Regions from separate parts of the Kosakonia sp. N21 genome, predicted to be linked through region 2. Evidence: predicted binding sites of a transcription regulator. Region 2 holds the regulator's gene; each other region holds the start of a gene.
The links. The regulator CRP, encoded in region 2, controls carbon source genes, mostly activating them, when cyclic AMP is high. The targets are predictions, from matches to a motif close to ATGTGANNNNNNTCACAT.
Positions count from the first base shown of each region.

Region 1: a site for CRP is predicted at 1,771-1,788, ahead of ACQ3G7_RS05905 (enolase C-terminal domain-like protein). Genes of this name have one in related genera too.
Region 3: a site for CRP is predicted at 2,369-2,386, ahead of udp (uridine phosphorylase). Genes of this name have one in related genera too.
Region 4: a site for CRP is predicted at 2,185-2,202, ahead of aaeR (HTH-type transcriptional activator AaeR). Genes of this name have one in related genera too.

Region 1 covers NZ_JBOBHR010000002.1:460,111-464,243, reverse strand. The annotation lists gene ACQ3G7_RS05910 (GntR family transcriptional regulator) at 1-391, shown strand, start outside; gene ACQ3G7_RS05905 (enolase C-terminal domain-like protein) at 394-1,593, opposite strand; gene ACQ3G7_RS05900 (PTS transporter subunit EIIC) at 1,870-3,240, shown strand; gene ACQ3G7_RS05895 (methionine ABC transporter permease) at 3,242-3,901, opposite strand; gene ACQ3G7_RS05890 (methionine ABC transporter ATP-binding protein) at 3,898-4,133, opposite strand, start outside.
Region 2 covers NZ_JBOBHR010000008.1:221,688-225,820, forward strand. The annotation lists gene ACQ3G7_RS19350 (YccS/YhfK family putative transporter) at 1-1,916, opposite strand, end outside; gene crp (cAMP-activated global transcriptional regulator CRP) at 1,965-2,597, opposite strand; gene ACQ3G7_RS19360 (OsmC family protein) at 2,935-3,339, shown strand; gene ACQ3G7_RS19365 (phosphoribulokinase) at 3,389-4,133, opposite strand, start outside.
Region 3 covers NZ_JBOBHR010000014.1:64,054-68,186, reverse strand. The annotation lists gene rmuC (DNA recombination protein RmuC) at 1-1,327, opposite strand, end outside; gene udp (uridine phosphorylase) at 1,484-2,245, opposite strand; gene ACQ3G7_RS23430 (dienelactone hydrolase family protein) at 2,506-3,312, shown strand; gene ACQ3G7_RS23425 (ABC transporter ATP-binding protein) at 3,337-4,133, opposite strand, start outside.
Region 4 covers NZ_JBOBHR010000011.1:28,083-32,215, reverse strand. The annotation lists gene aaeB (p-hydroxybenzoic acid efflux pump subunit AaeB) at 1-856, opposite strand, end outside; gene aaeA (p-hydroxybenzoic acid efflux pump subunit AaeA) at 862-1,794, opposite strand; gene aaeX (p-hydroxybenzoic acid efflux pump operon protein AaeX) at 1,802-2,005, opposite strand; gene aaeR (HTH-type transcriptional activator AaeR) at 2,220-3,143, shown strand; gene tldD (metalloprotease TldD) at 3,180-4,133, opposite strand, start outside.

The DNA of each region.
Region 1 (4,133 bases), on a different contig from region 2:
TCTGACTGACGAGAGTTTTATCTGGCAGTTTTGCCGCCTGCGTTTTGTGGATGACGTGGCGGTGCAGATTGAAGTGTCCAGCATGCCGGTACGGGATTTCACCGATCTGAATCAGCAAGTGATTGAGCGCTCGCTACAGCAGTATGTGCTCAGTAAGGGCTATCGCATTTCACACTTGCTGACCACCTACCGCGCGGTAAGCGTGAGCCGTGAACAGGCTGCGCTGCTGGGGTGTAAAAAAGGCAGCCCGGCGATGCACATCAATAACCGCGGTATTCTTGAAGGCGGGCAGGTGTATGAAATCAGCGACATTATTGATATCAACTACACCTGCACGTACGTTATTCCTCACAACCGTGAAAATCTGACGTTCCGCCAGGGCGGCGGGTGAAGCTACGGCGTGTGGATCGCGCCATCGGCGATCCGGCTTTGCGTCCACTCATGCGGGCGATAGCAGCCCGGAAATGCGCGTGCGCGCTCTTCATTAAAGCCCACACCGATACCTGCTGTTTCCGTGGCATAAACAAAGCCATCTTTCACCACCGGCGCGCCGGGGAAAACGTCGTCGGTGCTGGCAGAGCGGGGGATAAACTCCTGAATTGCCGCATTATGCAGGTGAATATTGAGATGCGTATTCACCGCCACGCCAATCGGTGTCATATCGCCCGGACCATGCCACGCCAGGCGTACGCCGAAGGCCTGGCAAAGGATGGCCAGCTTAAGTGCCGGGGTGATACCGCCAATCTGCGAAATATGGCAGCGGATAAAATCGATGCGGCGGTTCACAATCAGATCGTGCCACTCCGCCGGGTTATTAAAGAGCTCCCCCATCGCCAGCGGTGCGCTGCTGTGCTGGCGCACCTGATCCAGCCATGCGCTTTGCGCGGGTGGCAAAATATCTTCAATAAAATAGGGTTGCCAGGGTTCCAGTTGCTTCGCCAGTTGCACCGCCTGCTGCGGGAACAGTCGTTCATGAACATCGTGCAGAATGTGCAGGCGATAGCCATATTTTTCGCGCAGCGCTTTAAACATGGCGACGGTATTGGTCATATATTCCTGCTGATCGTAATACGCGCCAGCGGTCGGGTTTTCCGGTGTATGTATTTTCGCAGGCGTACCGCCGTAAAACCCGAGCTGGCAGCGAATATGGCGATAGCCTTGTGAGATCAGCGTATCCACCGAGGCGAACAACGCTTCCAGCGTTTCGCCGCTGGCATGACTATAAGCAGCGATGGCATCGCGGGATTTTCCCCCCAGCAATTGATAGAGCGGCATGCCAGCCAGTTGGCCTTTAATATCCCACAACGCCATATCCACGCCGGAGATGGCGTTATTCATAATCGGCCCGTTACGCCAGTATGCGTTAACGTTCATCATTTGCCACAGGTCTTCAATGTGGTTGGCATCCCGCCCGATAAGCAATGGTTTCAGGTACTCATCAACCAGCGTTTTGACCGCCAGCGGGCGCTGCTGAAAGGTTGCACAGCCGTGCCCCGTCACGCCTTTATCGGTTGTGACCCGCACCGTTACCAGATTATGGCGGTCGGGACGAGTAATAAAACATTCGATATTTTCAATAAGCGTTGGCGTCACGGGAACTCCTTTATAGCGTGAAATAAGCGACTGAACGCTATTATCTTCGCCCTAATTTTGCGGAAAGGTAAACCATTTTGTGGAATAAATTTTTTGGTCTGTTATTGCTTTATTTTTTAATTAAAAACCGTACCAATTTTGATTATTAGGTGTTTTCATTGCCTTGTTGGTGGTTAATTGTGATGAAATTCATATTTTATTGGTTTGTTTTGCGATTTGGCTTTCTCTACCATTTATAGCAATGACTAAAACGACAACATTCCGGCAGGAGTTTTTATGGGGACGCAAGAAGCCATCAGCAATATTATTCGCCTGGTTGGCGGCCGAGATAATATCAACAACGTCTGGCACTGCATGACACGGTTACGCTTTGACTTGATTGACGATGACAAAGTGGACCAGGGCGAAATCAAAAAACTGCCTGGCGTGCTGGGTGCGCAGTTGCAAAGCGACCAGTTCCAGATAGTGATTGGTCCCAAAGTGACCAGTTGGTACGAACAACTGCTCACCATGCTGGGGAAAGCGCCGGAGCATACGGCAGGGCAGGGAAAAGCCCGTAAAAGCCTGGTGTCGATGTTTATGGATACCGTTTCCGGCGTTTTCGGGCCGATTGTGCCCGCCATTGCCGGGGCCGGGATGATCAAAGGCCTGCTTGCCGGGTTGATTGCGCTGAAAGTGGTTTCGGCGAAGAGCGACACGGTGGTGATCATCGATTTGATCGCCAGCGGTGTTTTCTATTTTCTGCCCTTTTTCCTTGCCGTATCGGCAGCGAAAATCTTCAAAACCAACGAGTATCTGGCCGCTGCGATTGCCGCTTGCCTGATGTACCCGTCGCTGATTGACGCCGCGAAAGCGCTGGCGGCGCATCAGGACGGCGCAGTGAGCGCGTTCTGGCTGCTGAGCGCTGTTCCGGTATCGGTGTTTAACTATTCGGCCAGCGTGATCCCGGTGATCTTCTCCATACTGGCGCTCAGTTATATTCATCGCTGGGTCGATAGCATCATGCCGGATGTGCTGAAAACGGTGTTTACGCCAACCCTGACGCTGTTTCTCGGCGCGCTGGCAGCGCTGGTGGTGATTGGCCCGATTGGCATTTACCTGGGCAAAGGGCTGGCGCTGTTTATCGAAGGGTTGTTTAGTGTCTCCGCCAGCTTTGCCGGGTTGATTGTCGGGGCGATCCGCCCGGTGGCGATCCTCACCGGCATGCACCATGCGATGACGCCGATTGCGTTGCAAAACTTTAGCGAACGCGGCTACGACATGCTGATGCCGATGATGTTTATGGCCAATATGGCGATTGCTGGCGCAACGTTTGCTATCTGGCGACTGAGCAAAAACCGCCAGGATAAAACCGTTACGCTGTCGGCGGCCATCTCTGCCCTGTTGGGGATCACCGAGCCGGCGCTGTTTGGCGTACTGACGCGCTACAAAAAAGCGTTTATCGCCGCCACTGTCGCCAGCTCGCTCGCTTCCGCGTTTATTGCCTTCTTTGGCGTACGGCTGTATGGCTATATTTTGTCGAGCATTTTCAGCCTGCCTGCCTACATTGGGCCCTATTTTATCTTTGCCGTTTCCGGGGTGGCGATCGCGCTGGTGCTGTCGTTTATCCTTACCACCCTGCTGGTGGGCAAAGAGACGCAGGCCTAAGTTACCGTCGGTGCGCCAGTCGGCGCACCAGGCGCTCTCCGGTCATTTGTACCCCCTGCACCATGACAACCAGTATGATCACCGTTCCGGCCATCACCTGATCGTTAAACCGCTGATAGCCATAGCGAATAGCCAGATCGCCCAGACCACCGCCGCCAATGACCCCGGCCATCGAAGTAAAACCAATCAGCATCACCACGGTTAAGGTGATCGCTGCCAGCAGCGTTGGCAGGGCTTCTGGCAATAATGCTTTGCCGATCACATGCCAGATATTGCCGCCCATCGACAGAATGGCTTCTATCCGCCCGTAATCGACTTCATCCAGTGCGCTTTCCGTCAGGCGGGCAAAAAAGGGAAACGCGCCAATGGTCACCGGAACCACCGCCGCGGTGCTGCCAAGCGTGGTGCCAATTAGCAGACGAGTGAAAGGGATCAACGCAATCAGCAGCACGATAAACGGCAACGAACGACCGATGTTGATCAGCGTGCCCAGGATGGCATTTATTTTTGGCATTGGCGCCAGGCCATTGCTGCGGGAAATAAACAATAATACGCCGACCGGCAGACCGATCAGGATGGTGAAAAGTGCCGCCAGCCCCACCATATAGAGGGTTTCCAGCGTGCCGTTGACCAGCAATGGCCAGAGATCTTCCCAGTTCATGCGACCACGCATAAGGGCCTCCCGTCGAAACCATGGCGGGCGAGGAAATCCCGCTCGGCCTGGGGATCATGCAATAACGCCTGACGCAGACGCGACCAGGGGGCGACCAGTAGATCGGCGATGCGCCCGCTTTCAACCACTTCGCCGTTTTCCAGCAACGCGGCGTGATCGCAGAGGGTTTTCACCACCTCCAGCTCATGGGTGATCAGCACGATGGTCAGTTTTAACTGTT
Region 2 (4,133 bases):
ATATTCACATCCCCCGACTCGCCCGGCCCGTCATACTCCAGTCGCTGCTGGCAGCGTTGCAGTGCAATTTCACAGGATTGCAGATAGCGTTGCGCCAGATCCGGCGTCAGCATGGTGTGTTCGCGCGCGAGGGTGGTCATGGCGTTGATATGCTCAACGATAAACTGGCTGTGCGTCACCCAAAGCTTCATGTCCTCCAGATAGCGGGTATTGAACCCCGGCTCCAGCATGGCCTGATTCAGTGAGTTGAACAGCGCATTGTGCGCCTGGTTGACGCGCATCCGTTGCCAGGCCAGCGGGGTAGGCTGCGGACTATCGCTGAGGATCAGGCGAATAGCCTCCTGATCGGTTTCCAGCGCGTCGTGGGCGTTCTGCCGCAACAGGCCGCTTTGCCATTGCGGCCATAGCCAGACCATGCCGCCGAAGGCAATCAGGCAGCCGAGCAGGGTATCGATCAGTCTGGCGACGATAAACTCCTCGCCGTTGAGCGTCAGCAGTTGCAGGGTATACACGGCGGTAATGGTAAAGCCGACCATCGCCCAGCCGTAGTTCTTACGGATAATCAGATAGCTTATCAGGGTGATCAGCAGCATTGCCGCCAGCGTAAAACCAAGCGGTACGTGAAAGTGCAGGGCAATCCCGGCAATCATCAGCCCGGCGAGCGTGCCGGCCGCCCGGTGCACAATACGCACCCGTGTTGCGCCATAGCCGTTTTGCGTCACAAACATGATGGTCATCATGATCCAGTACGGCTTCGGCAAATGCAGCGCACTGCCCATCAGGCTGGCGATACTGAGCATCACGCTGATACGCGCGGCATTACGCAACGCCGCGGATTTCAATGATAAATAGCTTCTGAGCGCCGGAATAAGCGGCAGACGGCGCTGTTTTTCGGCCATCAAATCGCGCAGATAGAGTGGACGCTGGGTTCGCAGCACGCGGGCGATACGGCTAAAGTGCCAGGCGCAAAACTGTCCGACCGGGTTTTCCGGGTGCTGGCGGGCGATTTTTTCCAGCGCGCCAATTTGCTTGTCCATTGTGAAACGTGTCGGATAGCGGTGATAGAGGATGTCATCCGCCAGGACGCGCAGGCGGGCGGCGACGGTTTGCGCATTCCAGCGGATCACCTGTTCAGCATGGGTCTGTTCCACCAGTTTTTGCACCTCTTCCGGCTGGTGCAGGCTGACAGAAATATGTTCCTGTAAATCCAGCGCAACCTGGAAGACGCGCAGCAGGCGTTTGTAGTCATTGTGTTGATTGGCCGCCAGCATATGCAGTTGCTGATAGCAGGTACTGATCATATCCACCGCTTTTTGTTGGCGCGCAAGCAGCGGTGGCAAGGCTTTTTCCGGATCGGCATGCTGCGTCAGCAGGCTGTATTTGGCTTCGCAATAATCAGCCAGTTGCCGGTAGAGCAGGCTGAGCGATTCGCGCAGCGGTTGTTCCCGCCACATCCAGAACCAGAACCAGTTAAACGCGCCGTACCAGAGCGTACCCAGCGCATAAATCAGCAGCGGCTCCCACACTGGCATACTGCCCGCAAGGCTCAGCGTGAAGATCGCGGCTATCAACGACGCAGGCAGCAAGCGCCCGTGCAGTGCACTGATCTCGGCAGTCACGCCGAGCAGTAAGGTGAGGACGGTAAAAATCAGCGGCAGAGGCAGCGCTTCGGCCAGCAGAAGCTGCACGGCAAGACTGCATCCGGCGAACAACGAGCCGCCAATAATCAAACGTTTAAAGAAGCGCTTATGCGGGGTATCAAGACCGGCAATGTTGCAACAGGCAGGAACCAGAGAAAACAGCAGGCCTTGTTGGAGATGGCCGACGATTAACCCGATGGCCACGGGCAAACATAACACCAGCGTTTGTCGCAGTGCATAGTTGATTTCGGGGTGATAAATCAGCCTGCGCCACATGGGGAAACAAAAACGGCGCGCCGGATGACCAACGCGCCGTTTTGCGGATTAACGTGTTCCGTAAACCACGATGGTTTTACCGTGGGCGGAGATCAGGTTCTGATCTTCCAGCATTTTCAGAATACGGCCCACTGTTTCACGGGAACAACCGACGATCTGACCAATTTCCTGACGGGTAATTTTAATTTGCATGCCGTCCGGGTGGGTCATGGCATCCGGCTGTTTCGCCAGGTTCAACAGCGTTTGTGCGATACGGCCTGTTACGTCCAGGAATGCGAGGTTACCAACTTTCTCCGACGTTACCTGCAGGCGGCGCGCCATTTGCGAGGAGAGACGCATCAGAATGTCCGGGTTAACCTGGATCAACTGACGGAATTTTTTGTAGGAGATTTCGGCCACTTCACATGCGGTCTTAGCGCGTACCCATGCACTGCGCTCCTGACCTTCTTCGAACAGCCCCAGTTCACCGATAAAATCTCCCTGATTCAGGTAGGAGAGGATCATCTCTTTCCCTTCCTCATCCTTGATCAGCACTGCCACTGAGCCTTTAACGATGTAATACAGCGTTTCTGCTTTTTCACCCTGGTGAATCAGCGTGCTCTTCGACGGGTACTTATGAATGTGGCAATGAGACAAGAACCATTCGAGAGTCGGGTCTGTTTGCGGTTTGCCAAGCACCATGCGCGATTATCCTCTGTTATAAGCTGTCTCCAGACACAGGATGTGCACCCTGCTTCTGGGGTTGCAATCTATACACGCTATCATTCGACTTCGTGTCTTCGCTTCCAAAATCCCTGGAAGTGGACCGTCAGCGTCATCTGCGGTCTCTAATGTATGATGTCCTTTGCGTACATGCGTAATGTCAATGTATCTCTGTAGCATCCAGATTGTTTTAGCATAGCTTTTACCGCATGTCTCCTGGTGTCTCGCTTCAGCATGACGCAGGTCGCCTTCCGTTGCGACTTTTGTTATGTACGCGTAATCTGTAAAGAAAATTGCAACTCCGGAGTAAATTAAAATGCAGGCTCGTGTGAAATGGGTGGAAGGGTTAACGTTCCTCGGTGAGTCCGCATCGGGCCACCAAATCCTGATGGACGGCAACTCAGGCGACAAAGCGCCAAGCCCGATGGAAATGGTGCTGATGGCTGCAGGCGGATGCAGCGCGATCGACGTGGTTTCAATCCTGCAAAAAGGGCGTCATAACGTGACGAACTGCGAAGTGAAACTGACGTCGGAACGTCGTGAAGAAGCGCCGCGTCTGTTTACGCATATCAACCTGCACTTTATCGTCACCGGTAGCGATCTGAAAGACGCGGCGGTGTCTCGTGCTGTGGATCTGTCGGCGGAGAAGTACTGCTCTGTGGCATTGATGCTGGAAAAAGCGGTGAACATCACCCATTCCTACGAAGTCATCGAAGCCTGATGGACGATGCCCGGTAGCGTCAGGCGTACCGGGCATTATACGCCGACCGCTATTTGATCTTTTTCCCTTCCATCAGCCGTTGCACCAGCGGCGTCATAATCAGCTCCATCGCCAGCCCCATCTTACCGCCCGGCACTACCAGCGTGTCCATATGGGAAATAAACGAACCCTGCAACATGGCCAGTAGCCACGGGTAATCAATCCCTTCCAGATTACGGAAATGGATCACCACAAAACTCTCATCCAGCGAGGGAATGCCTTTTGCCGCAAACGGGTTTGAGGTATCGACGGTCGGGACGCGCTGGAAGTTAATATGGGTGCGGGAAAATTGCGGGGTGATGAAGTTGATATAGTCTTCCATTGAGCGCACGACGGAATCCATTACCGCTTCACGGGAATGCCCGCGTTCGCTGGTATCGCGCACCAGCTTTTGGATCCACTCCAGGTTAACAATCGGCACCACACCGACCAGCAAATCCACATAGCGCGACACATCATGCTGCGGCGTCACAACACCGCCGTGCAGCCCTTCGTAAAACAGTACATCTGTGGGTTCAGGCAACGGTTGCCAGGGGGTAAACGTACCCGGCACCTGATTCCACGGCACGGCTTCATCGTAGGTATGGAGATATTTTCGCGCCTGACCTTTGCCGGTCTGACCATATTCGCGAAAGGTTTGCTCCAGCAGCCCAAAATCATTCGCTTCCGGGCCAAAGTAGCTGATATGCCGCCCAAGATCGCGGGCTTTACGGATCGCCATATCCATTTCCGGACGGGTATAGCGATGAAAACTG
Region 3 (4,133 bases), on a different contig from region 2:
ATTCCTCATCCTGCGCCTGCGCTTCCGCCGCTAATTCCGGATTAATCTCGCGTTTGATCTCCACCCCCAGGCCACGAAATGCTTCAGCCTGTGCCAGCAGATTGCCGCGCCCACCGCTGAGCTTTTTCATCGCCTGACGGTAGTTATCCTGCGCTTTATCCAGGCTTTGACCAATGGAGGACATGTCGTCAACGAACAGCCGCATTTTGTCATACAGACGGCTCGCCCGCTCGGCAATCTGTTGCGCATTGCGGCTCTGATGCTCATAACGCCACAGATTGGCGACAGTGCGCAGCGCCACCAGCAGCGTGGTCGGGCTGACCAGCATAATGTTATTTTTTAACGCCTCGGTAATCAGTTCGGGCTGTCTGTCGAGCGCAATCAGAAACGCGGGCTCAACCGGAATAAACATCAGCACATAGTCGAGGCTGCGCAGGCCGGGTAGCTGCTGATAATCTTTGCGCCCCAGCAGGCGAATATGATTACGCACCGACGCGATATGCTCCTGCAACGCGCCTTCGCGGGTAAATTCATCGTCGGCATTGAAATAACGCTCATAGGCCACCAGCGTCATTTTGGCGTCAATCACCACATCTTTACCCTGCGGTAAACGGACAATCACATCCGGTTGCATACGCGCCCGGCTGTCATTTTCAATGCTGACCTGCGTTTGGTATTCATAACCTTCACGCAGACCGGAAGCCTCCAGCACCCGCGTTAACACCACCTCACCCCAGTTTCCCTGCGTTTTGTTATCGCCTTTTAAGGCCCGGGTCAGGTTGATGGCTTCCTGCGCCATCTGCGCATTGAGCTGCTGAAGATTGCGGATTTCGTGGGCCAGCGTGTGGCGCTCCCGCGCTTCCTGGCCAAAGCTCTCCTGCACCTGGCGACGAAAACCGTCAAGCTGCTCACGCAGCGGTGTCAGCAGGCCGTTGAGACTCTGACGGTTCTGTTCATCCACGCGACGGTTGCTCTGCTCAAAAATACGGTTGGCGAGGTTTTCAAACTGTTCGGTCAGGCGCTGCTCACTGCTGTGCATCTGGCGCAGTTTCTCTTCCGCGTGCAGTTGGGTTGACTCCAGTCGGGTGGTGACTTCGCGCAGGTCAGCCTCCAGCGAACTGTTGATGTGCTGCAGGCTGCGTAGCTCGTTATTCAGCAGTTCACACTCGTTGCGCCAGTGCTCGCTTTGAGCGACCTGCTGGCGCGCAGCGCTGAGTTCGCCAAAGAGATCGCGCTGCCCGGCGAGGAGCTCCGCCTGCTGTTGCGCCCCACGCCAGCTCGCCGCCAGCCAGCCGACCACCAGGCCCACCAGCGCTAACGCCGCCATAACGATGATTGAAGTCTCCACCACGCCCCCTGATTGCTCATCAATACAGTCGGGGATTGTGCTGTATAAACGTCCAGTTTGGAAGGGCTTTTCCTGCGAGGAGGTACGCAAAAAGAAAAGGCCGAACGTGTCGGCCTTTAAAAGCAGGAGGGAGAATTACAGAAGACGGCGCGCCGCTTCCACAACGATTTTCACCGCGTGGCTTTCCGTTTGCTTCATGGTTTCAGCGTTCGGGATCTCCTGCTGGGTGCGGTTAACGATCACCCCGGCAACCATCCCGGCGCGCAACCCCTGGCTGGAACACATGGTCAGCAGCGTGGCGGATTCCATTTCATAGTTCATCACGCCCATTGACTGCCACTCTTCCATCGAACCTTTAAAACGGCTCACTACGCGACCAGAGAACGTGTCGTAACGCTCCTGGCCCGGGTAGAACGTGTCGGAAGAGGCCGTCACGCCAATGTGTTTAGTCGCGCCAATAGCCTCTGCCGCTGCCACCAGTGCGGTGGTGCACGCGAAGTCAGCAACCGCCGGGTACTCCATTGGCGCAAAGTGCAGGCTGGCGCCGTCAAGACGCACGGAAGCGGTGGTGATCAGCACATCGCCGACGTTGATATGCGGCTGAATAGCGCCCGTTGTGCCCACGCGTAAGAAAGTACGAATACCGAGCTGCGCCAGTTCTTCCACCGCAATAGAGGTTGACGGGCCGCCGATACCGGTGGAGCACACGATAACCGGTTTGCCGTCGAGCTCAGCGCGCCAGCTGGTAAATTCGCGATGCGATGCCAGTTTGACCGGCTTTTCCATCAGCGCGGCGATCTTTTCCACACGCTCCGGATCGCCAGGGACGATAGCCAGCGTAGCCCCTTGTAAATCGTTTTTGGTGAGGCCGAGATGAAAAACATCAGACTTGGACATAACAGACTCCTCTGTGGTCGGTTTTATCGGAAGAGGTAAAAAGCTACTTTACAGAAGGCATACGCCTAATTTCGTGACTGGCATCACCGGGAATGAAAATGCTTGCACATGATTTCCATAAAAAAGTGATATTCATCACATTAACATGTTACATCCGACAACTCAGCAGCAAAGATAGTCTATAGCGAGGTGATTTGCGCGCGCGACAGGCCTTCCCGTCTATAGTTATTGAAGCGCTAATAAAGGGTATGGAGAATGCCATGACAACGGATAAACAGCCGGGCTTTGCACCTGCAGCTTCACCTCACGCTTCAACCATCGTACATACGCCGGAAGACGCCTTAATCGCAGGCGAAACGTCAATTCCGACCCAGGGCGAAAACATGCCCGCTTTTTACGCGCGTCCAAAACATGCGGACGCGCCCTTGCCCATCGTGATTGTGGTGCAGGAGATCTTTGGCGTGCATGAGCATATTCGCGATATCTGCCGCCGTCTCGCGCTGGAGGGCTACCTCGCCATTGCGCCGGAACTCTATTTCCGCCAGGGCGACGCCAATGATTTTCCCGATGTACCAACGCTGCTCAGCGGTCTGGTCAACAAAGTGCCGGATGCGCAGGTGCTGGCCGATCTCGATCATGTCGCCAGTTGGGCGGCGCGCAACGGCGGTAACGCTCACCAATTGCTGGTCACCGGTTTTTGCTGGGGCGGGCGCATCGCCTGGCTGTACGCGGCGCATAACCCGCAACTGAAAGCAGCGGTCGCCTGGTATGGCAAACTGGTGGGAGAGAAATCGCTGAACTCGCCGAACCATCCGGTGGATATCGCGACCGAACTCAGCGCGCCCGTACTGGGTCTGTATGGTGCGCAGGATACCGGGATCCCGGTCGACACTGTGGAAACCATGCGCCAGGCCCTGCGTGCTGCCAACGCCAATGCGGAAATCGTGGTTTACCCCGATGCGGGGCATGCCTTTAACGCCGATTACCGCCCGAGTTATCACGAAGAGTCAGCAAAAGATGGCTGGCAGCGGATGCTGGCGTGGTTCGCGCAGTACGGCAAAAAATAACGTTATCGCGCTGGAGGCGACACGTTACGCCGCCTCCAGACGCCAGCCCTGGGTCAGACGAACGTGTACCGTCTGTTGCAAAGACAGCGGCGAATGATGAAACGCACTCAGCGTTTGCCCATCGTGCAGGCGCAAATCCAGCATGTAACGCTCGCCCAGATAGACGCAACTCTCCACCTCAACGCGCAACCCGTCATCAGCCACCTGCACATGCTCCGGGCGGATCAGGACTTGCTGCCGCTCGCCCGTGCCAAAGCCCTCGTGTAACAACGCACTATCCAGTTGCCTGACGCCCGCTGGCGTGGCGAGGGAGAGTACGCTGCCCTTGCCGATAAAGCGGGCAACCCAGGCATTGTGCGGATGCTGATACAGCGCTTGCGGCGCGCCCCACTGTTTAAGTTCACCCTGATGCATCACCGCAATATGGCTGGCTAACGCCATTGCTTCTGCCTGATCGTGCGTGACATAGACAAAGGTCGCGCCGGTACGCCGATGAAACTCACGGAACGTCTGCTCCATGGTGGCGCGCAAATGGCGATCGAGGTTAGCCAATGGCTCATCCAGCAGCACCACCTGCGGTTCAGAAACCAGGCAACGCGCCAGCGCCACCCGCTGCCGCTGCCCGCCGCTCAGTTCCTGCGGCGAACGCGCGGCATACGCGCCAAGCTCAACCACCTCCAGCGCCGCCATAACCTGTTTCTGCCGCGCAGCCCCTTGCACCTTACGCAGCTTCAACGGATAGCCGACATTCTCCGCCACCGTCATATGGGGCCACAGGGCGTAGGACTGAAACACCATCCCCATATCACGCTGCTCCGGAG
Region 4 (4,133 bases), on a different contig from region 2:
TGTGAACATCCTGCACGCTGTCAACGGGTTCATTAAACAGCTCGCGGAAGGTGTCGGTGATCAGCTCCGGGCGAGTATTTTGAATCAGGTAGGTTTCACACGCCTGTGTTATTAACGTCAACGACAGGGTATTAATCGCCTTCAGGCGTCGGTTGGCGCGCCCCCAGCGGGAAGACTCAATCTTCAGGTTGGTGCGCATGCCATCCAGCGCGGTCGTTCGCCGCACCAGGGCTGCCCAGGCTTTGTCGACCTCTTCACTATCGCCATGTTTGATGCACAACTGCATCAGTTGATAGTGCGCCACCAGCAGGCTATCCAGTTCGCGGTCAATTTCCTGCTTAATTGAGCGAGGGGAAAACAGCAGGTCGGCAACAATCGCGCAGAGAATGCCCACCACAATTTCGCTGCAACGTTCAACGGCAAATTGCGGCGCCAACAGCGGCTCGGTTTGAATGGTGACGACAATAATTAACGCGGTGTAGCCCGCCAGCCCCCACGCATAGGAGTTTTCGACGCGCACCAGCGAAGAGACCCAGGTGCAAAACCCGGCCCAGATACAGCACACCATCAGCATCAGCAGCGGCGTGCGGATCAGCATGATAATAATGGTTAAGCCGGCAATACAGCCAATAAAGGTGCCGATAATGCGCAACATCCCGCGATAACGGATCGCGCCGGAATAAGGTTCGCCGCCGGCGGCAAAGGCCGGACCCGCAGCAACGATAGCGGCGGTCAGCACCGCCCAGCGTGGCGTTTCAAGCTGAAAGTGGAAACCCACGAACAGCGCCAGCACCACGGCAAAGGCCAGTTTGAAGGCAAAACGCAGATGCTGGCTGGCAATTGAGAACAGCCCCATAGCGATTACCCCAGCTCACGCAGACGATGCGCCATTTTGCGGAAGAAAGAGTCCTGGCTTTCATCGCGATCGGATTGCCCCGTCACCACCACCGTGGCGGTCGTGCCCGACGGCCACAAATTCCCCTGTTGCTGATCGAGACGAATACGCACTGGCACACGCTGCGCCAGACGAACCCACTCCAGATTGGAGTCAATGGTCGCCATTCCTTTGCTGTCATTGCTGCTGCTGGCATTCGTCACCCCAGCGGCAATGCTGTCCACGGTTCCTTTCAACACCTGATTACTGCCCAGCGGGGTGACTTCCGCCCGGTAACCCGCGCGTACGCCTTCCAGCTTGGTCTCTTCCATATAAGCCAGAACATAGAACGTGTTCTGCTTCACCAATGCCACAGCGGTGGAGCCACGGGTGATAAACTCGCCAGCGTAAACGTTGAGGTTGGTGACCCAGCCGTCCGACGGGGCACGAATAATCGTACGTTCAAGATCCAGCTTTGCCAGATCGCGGGTCGCAACGGCTTTTGCTAACTGATGCAGTTCGGTTTGCAGTGTATTATTGGCCTGATCGATTTCTTCACGCGACATTGCCTGCACGCCCAACTGGTTACGACGCCCGGCTTCACGACGTTTTTCACTGACCAGCGCCTCGTAATAGGCGACATCCGCCTCGTCTTGCTCGAGGGCTTTTTGATAGCGTGGCTGATCGATAGTGAACAGGACTTGTCCCTGTTTCACCAGTTGGTTGTCATGCACATTGACTGACGTGACCAGCCCGGTGACATCCGGCGCGATGGCGACGACGTCAGCACTAAAACGCGCATCACGCGTCCAGGGCGATTCAGTGTAATAGACCCAGGCGCGGAAGATAGCGATGAATGCCAGGATAACCAGTACCATCGTGATAGCGGTACGGGAGATATTTCTTGTTAGTGTTTTCACATCTACCTCAAACAAACAGGCGCGACAGCAGATAAAACAGGCAGCAGTAGAGCGCGGTATTAAATAACGCCGGGTGCCAGACAAAGTCGTAGATCCCGGTCGGGACCAGCACACGACGCACCAGCCAGAAGATCGCCAGTGACAAAATTAATTCGAAAAAAATCGGTGGGAACGATAAACCGAACACCACGATTACGGGAAACAGACTCATGTTGACCTTGATTAGAGAGCACGCAGGTGACAATTTTTCTCACGTCACCGCAGGAGTAAGGGCAAGGAAAGCCAGGCGAGAGTGACGCGTTTTTTCTTACCCTGACCGGGCTTAGCCGCCCCAGGGTGATTATTCAGCTAACAGTATATTAACGTAACTGTTATGCTGTTATCTATATAATGTGATCTAAATCACTTTTAAGCCAGAGTGAATAATGGAACGACTAAAGCGGATGTCGGTATTCGCCAAAGTGGTGGAGCTGGGCTCTTTTACCGCCGCTGCCCGACAGTTACAAATGAGCGTTTCGTCCATCAGCCAGACGGTGGCAAAGCTGGAAGATGAGTTGCAGGTTAAGCTGCTAAACCGCAGTACACGCAGCCTGGGGCTGACCGAAGCCGGAAAAATTTACTACCAGGGCTGTCGGCGGATGCTGCATGAAGTACAGGATGTACACGAGCAGCTTTATGCGTTTAACAACACGCCTATCGGCACGCTGCGCATTGGCAGTTCTTCAACCATGGCGCAAAATGTGCTGGCAAAAATGACAGCGGATATGCTGAAAGAGCATCCGGGGTTGTCGGTTAACCTGGTGACCGGGATCCCGGCGCCGGATCTGATCGCCGACGGGCTGGATGTGGTGATCCGCGTTGGAGCATTGCAGGATTCCAGTCTCTTCTCCCGCCGCCTTGGCGCGATGCCGATGGTGGTCTGCGCCGCCAAAAACTACCTTGCCCAATACGGCATTCCTGAAAAACCCGCCGATCTGGCGAGCCACTCCTGGCTGGAGTACAGCGTGCGTCCGGATAATGAGTTTGAGCTGGTCGCGCCGGAGGGGATCTCTACGCGGTTGATCCCGCAGGGGCGCTTTGTCACCAACGATCCGATGACGCTGACGCGCTGGCTTACCGCCGGCGCCGGGATCGCGTTTGTGCCGTTAATGTGGGTGATCGATGAGATCAACAATGGCGCGCTGGAGATCCTGCTGCCACGCTATCAATCGGATCCCCGCCCGGTTTACGCGCTGTATACGGAAAAGGATAAGCTGCCGCTCAAGGTGCAGGTGTGCATTAACTATCTGACGGATTATTTTATCGGCGTGGCAAAGGTTTACCAGGGTATGCAAGGACGCAGGGTGTAATGCTCCCCTCCCGCAAAAGGAGAGGAGCTGGGGGGATTATGCGGTACCGCCGACGGTGAGTTTGTCCACTTTCAGTGTCGGCTGACCCACGCCGACCGGTAAACTCTGACCTTCTTTGCCACAGACGCCAACGCCGTTATCCAGCTTCAGGTCGTTACCCACCATGGAGATCTGCTGCATTGCTTCAATGCCGGAGCCAATCAGCGTCGCGCCTTTAACCGCTTTGGTGACTTTGCCTTTTTCGATCAGGTAGGCTTCAGAGGTAGAGAACACGAACTTGCCGGAGGTGATATCCACCTGTCCGCCGCCAAAGTTCGGTGCATAGATACCGTAATCCACCGACTCAATAATTTCCTGCGGCGTGGATTTACCTGCCAGCATATAGGTGTTGGTCATGCGCGGCATCGGCAGATGCGCATAAGACTCACGACGCCCGTTGCCGGTAGGGTTAACCCCCATCAGACGCGCGTTCATTTTGTCCTGCATATACCCTTTCAGCACGCCGTTTTCGATCAGCACGTTGTACTGACCCGGCGTACCTTCATCGTCAATAGCAACCGAGCCACGGCGGTCGACAATGGTGCCGTCATCCACCACGGTACAGAGTTCAGAGGCGACCCGTTGCCCCATCTGGCCACTGAACACCGATGTGCCACGACGGTTAAAATCGCCTTCCAGCCCATGACCGACCGCTTCGTGCAGCAGCACGCCCGGCCAGCCAGCGCCCAATACCACCGGCAAAGTGCCCGCAGGCGCAGCAACAGCAGAAAGATTGACCAACGCCATACGAACGGCTTCTTTGGCCCAGGCATCTGCACGTACGTCACCATCGACTTCTTGCAGGAACCAGTCATAACCAAAACGACCGCCGCCGCCGCTGGAACCACGCTCGCGCTTACCATCATCTTCAACCTGGACGCTAACCGAGAGACGCACCAGCGGACGCACATCCGCCGCCAGCGTACCGTCGGTTGCCGCCACCAGAATCAG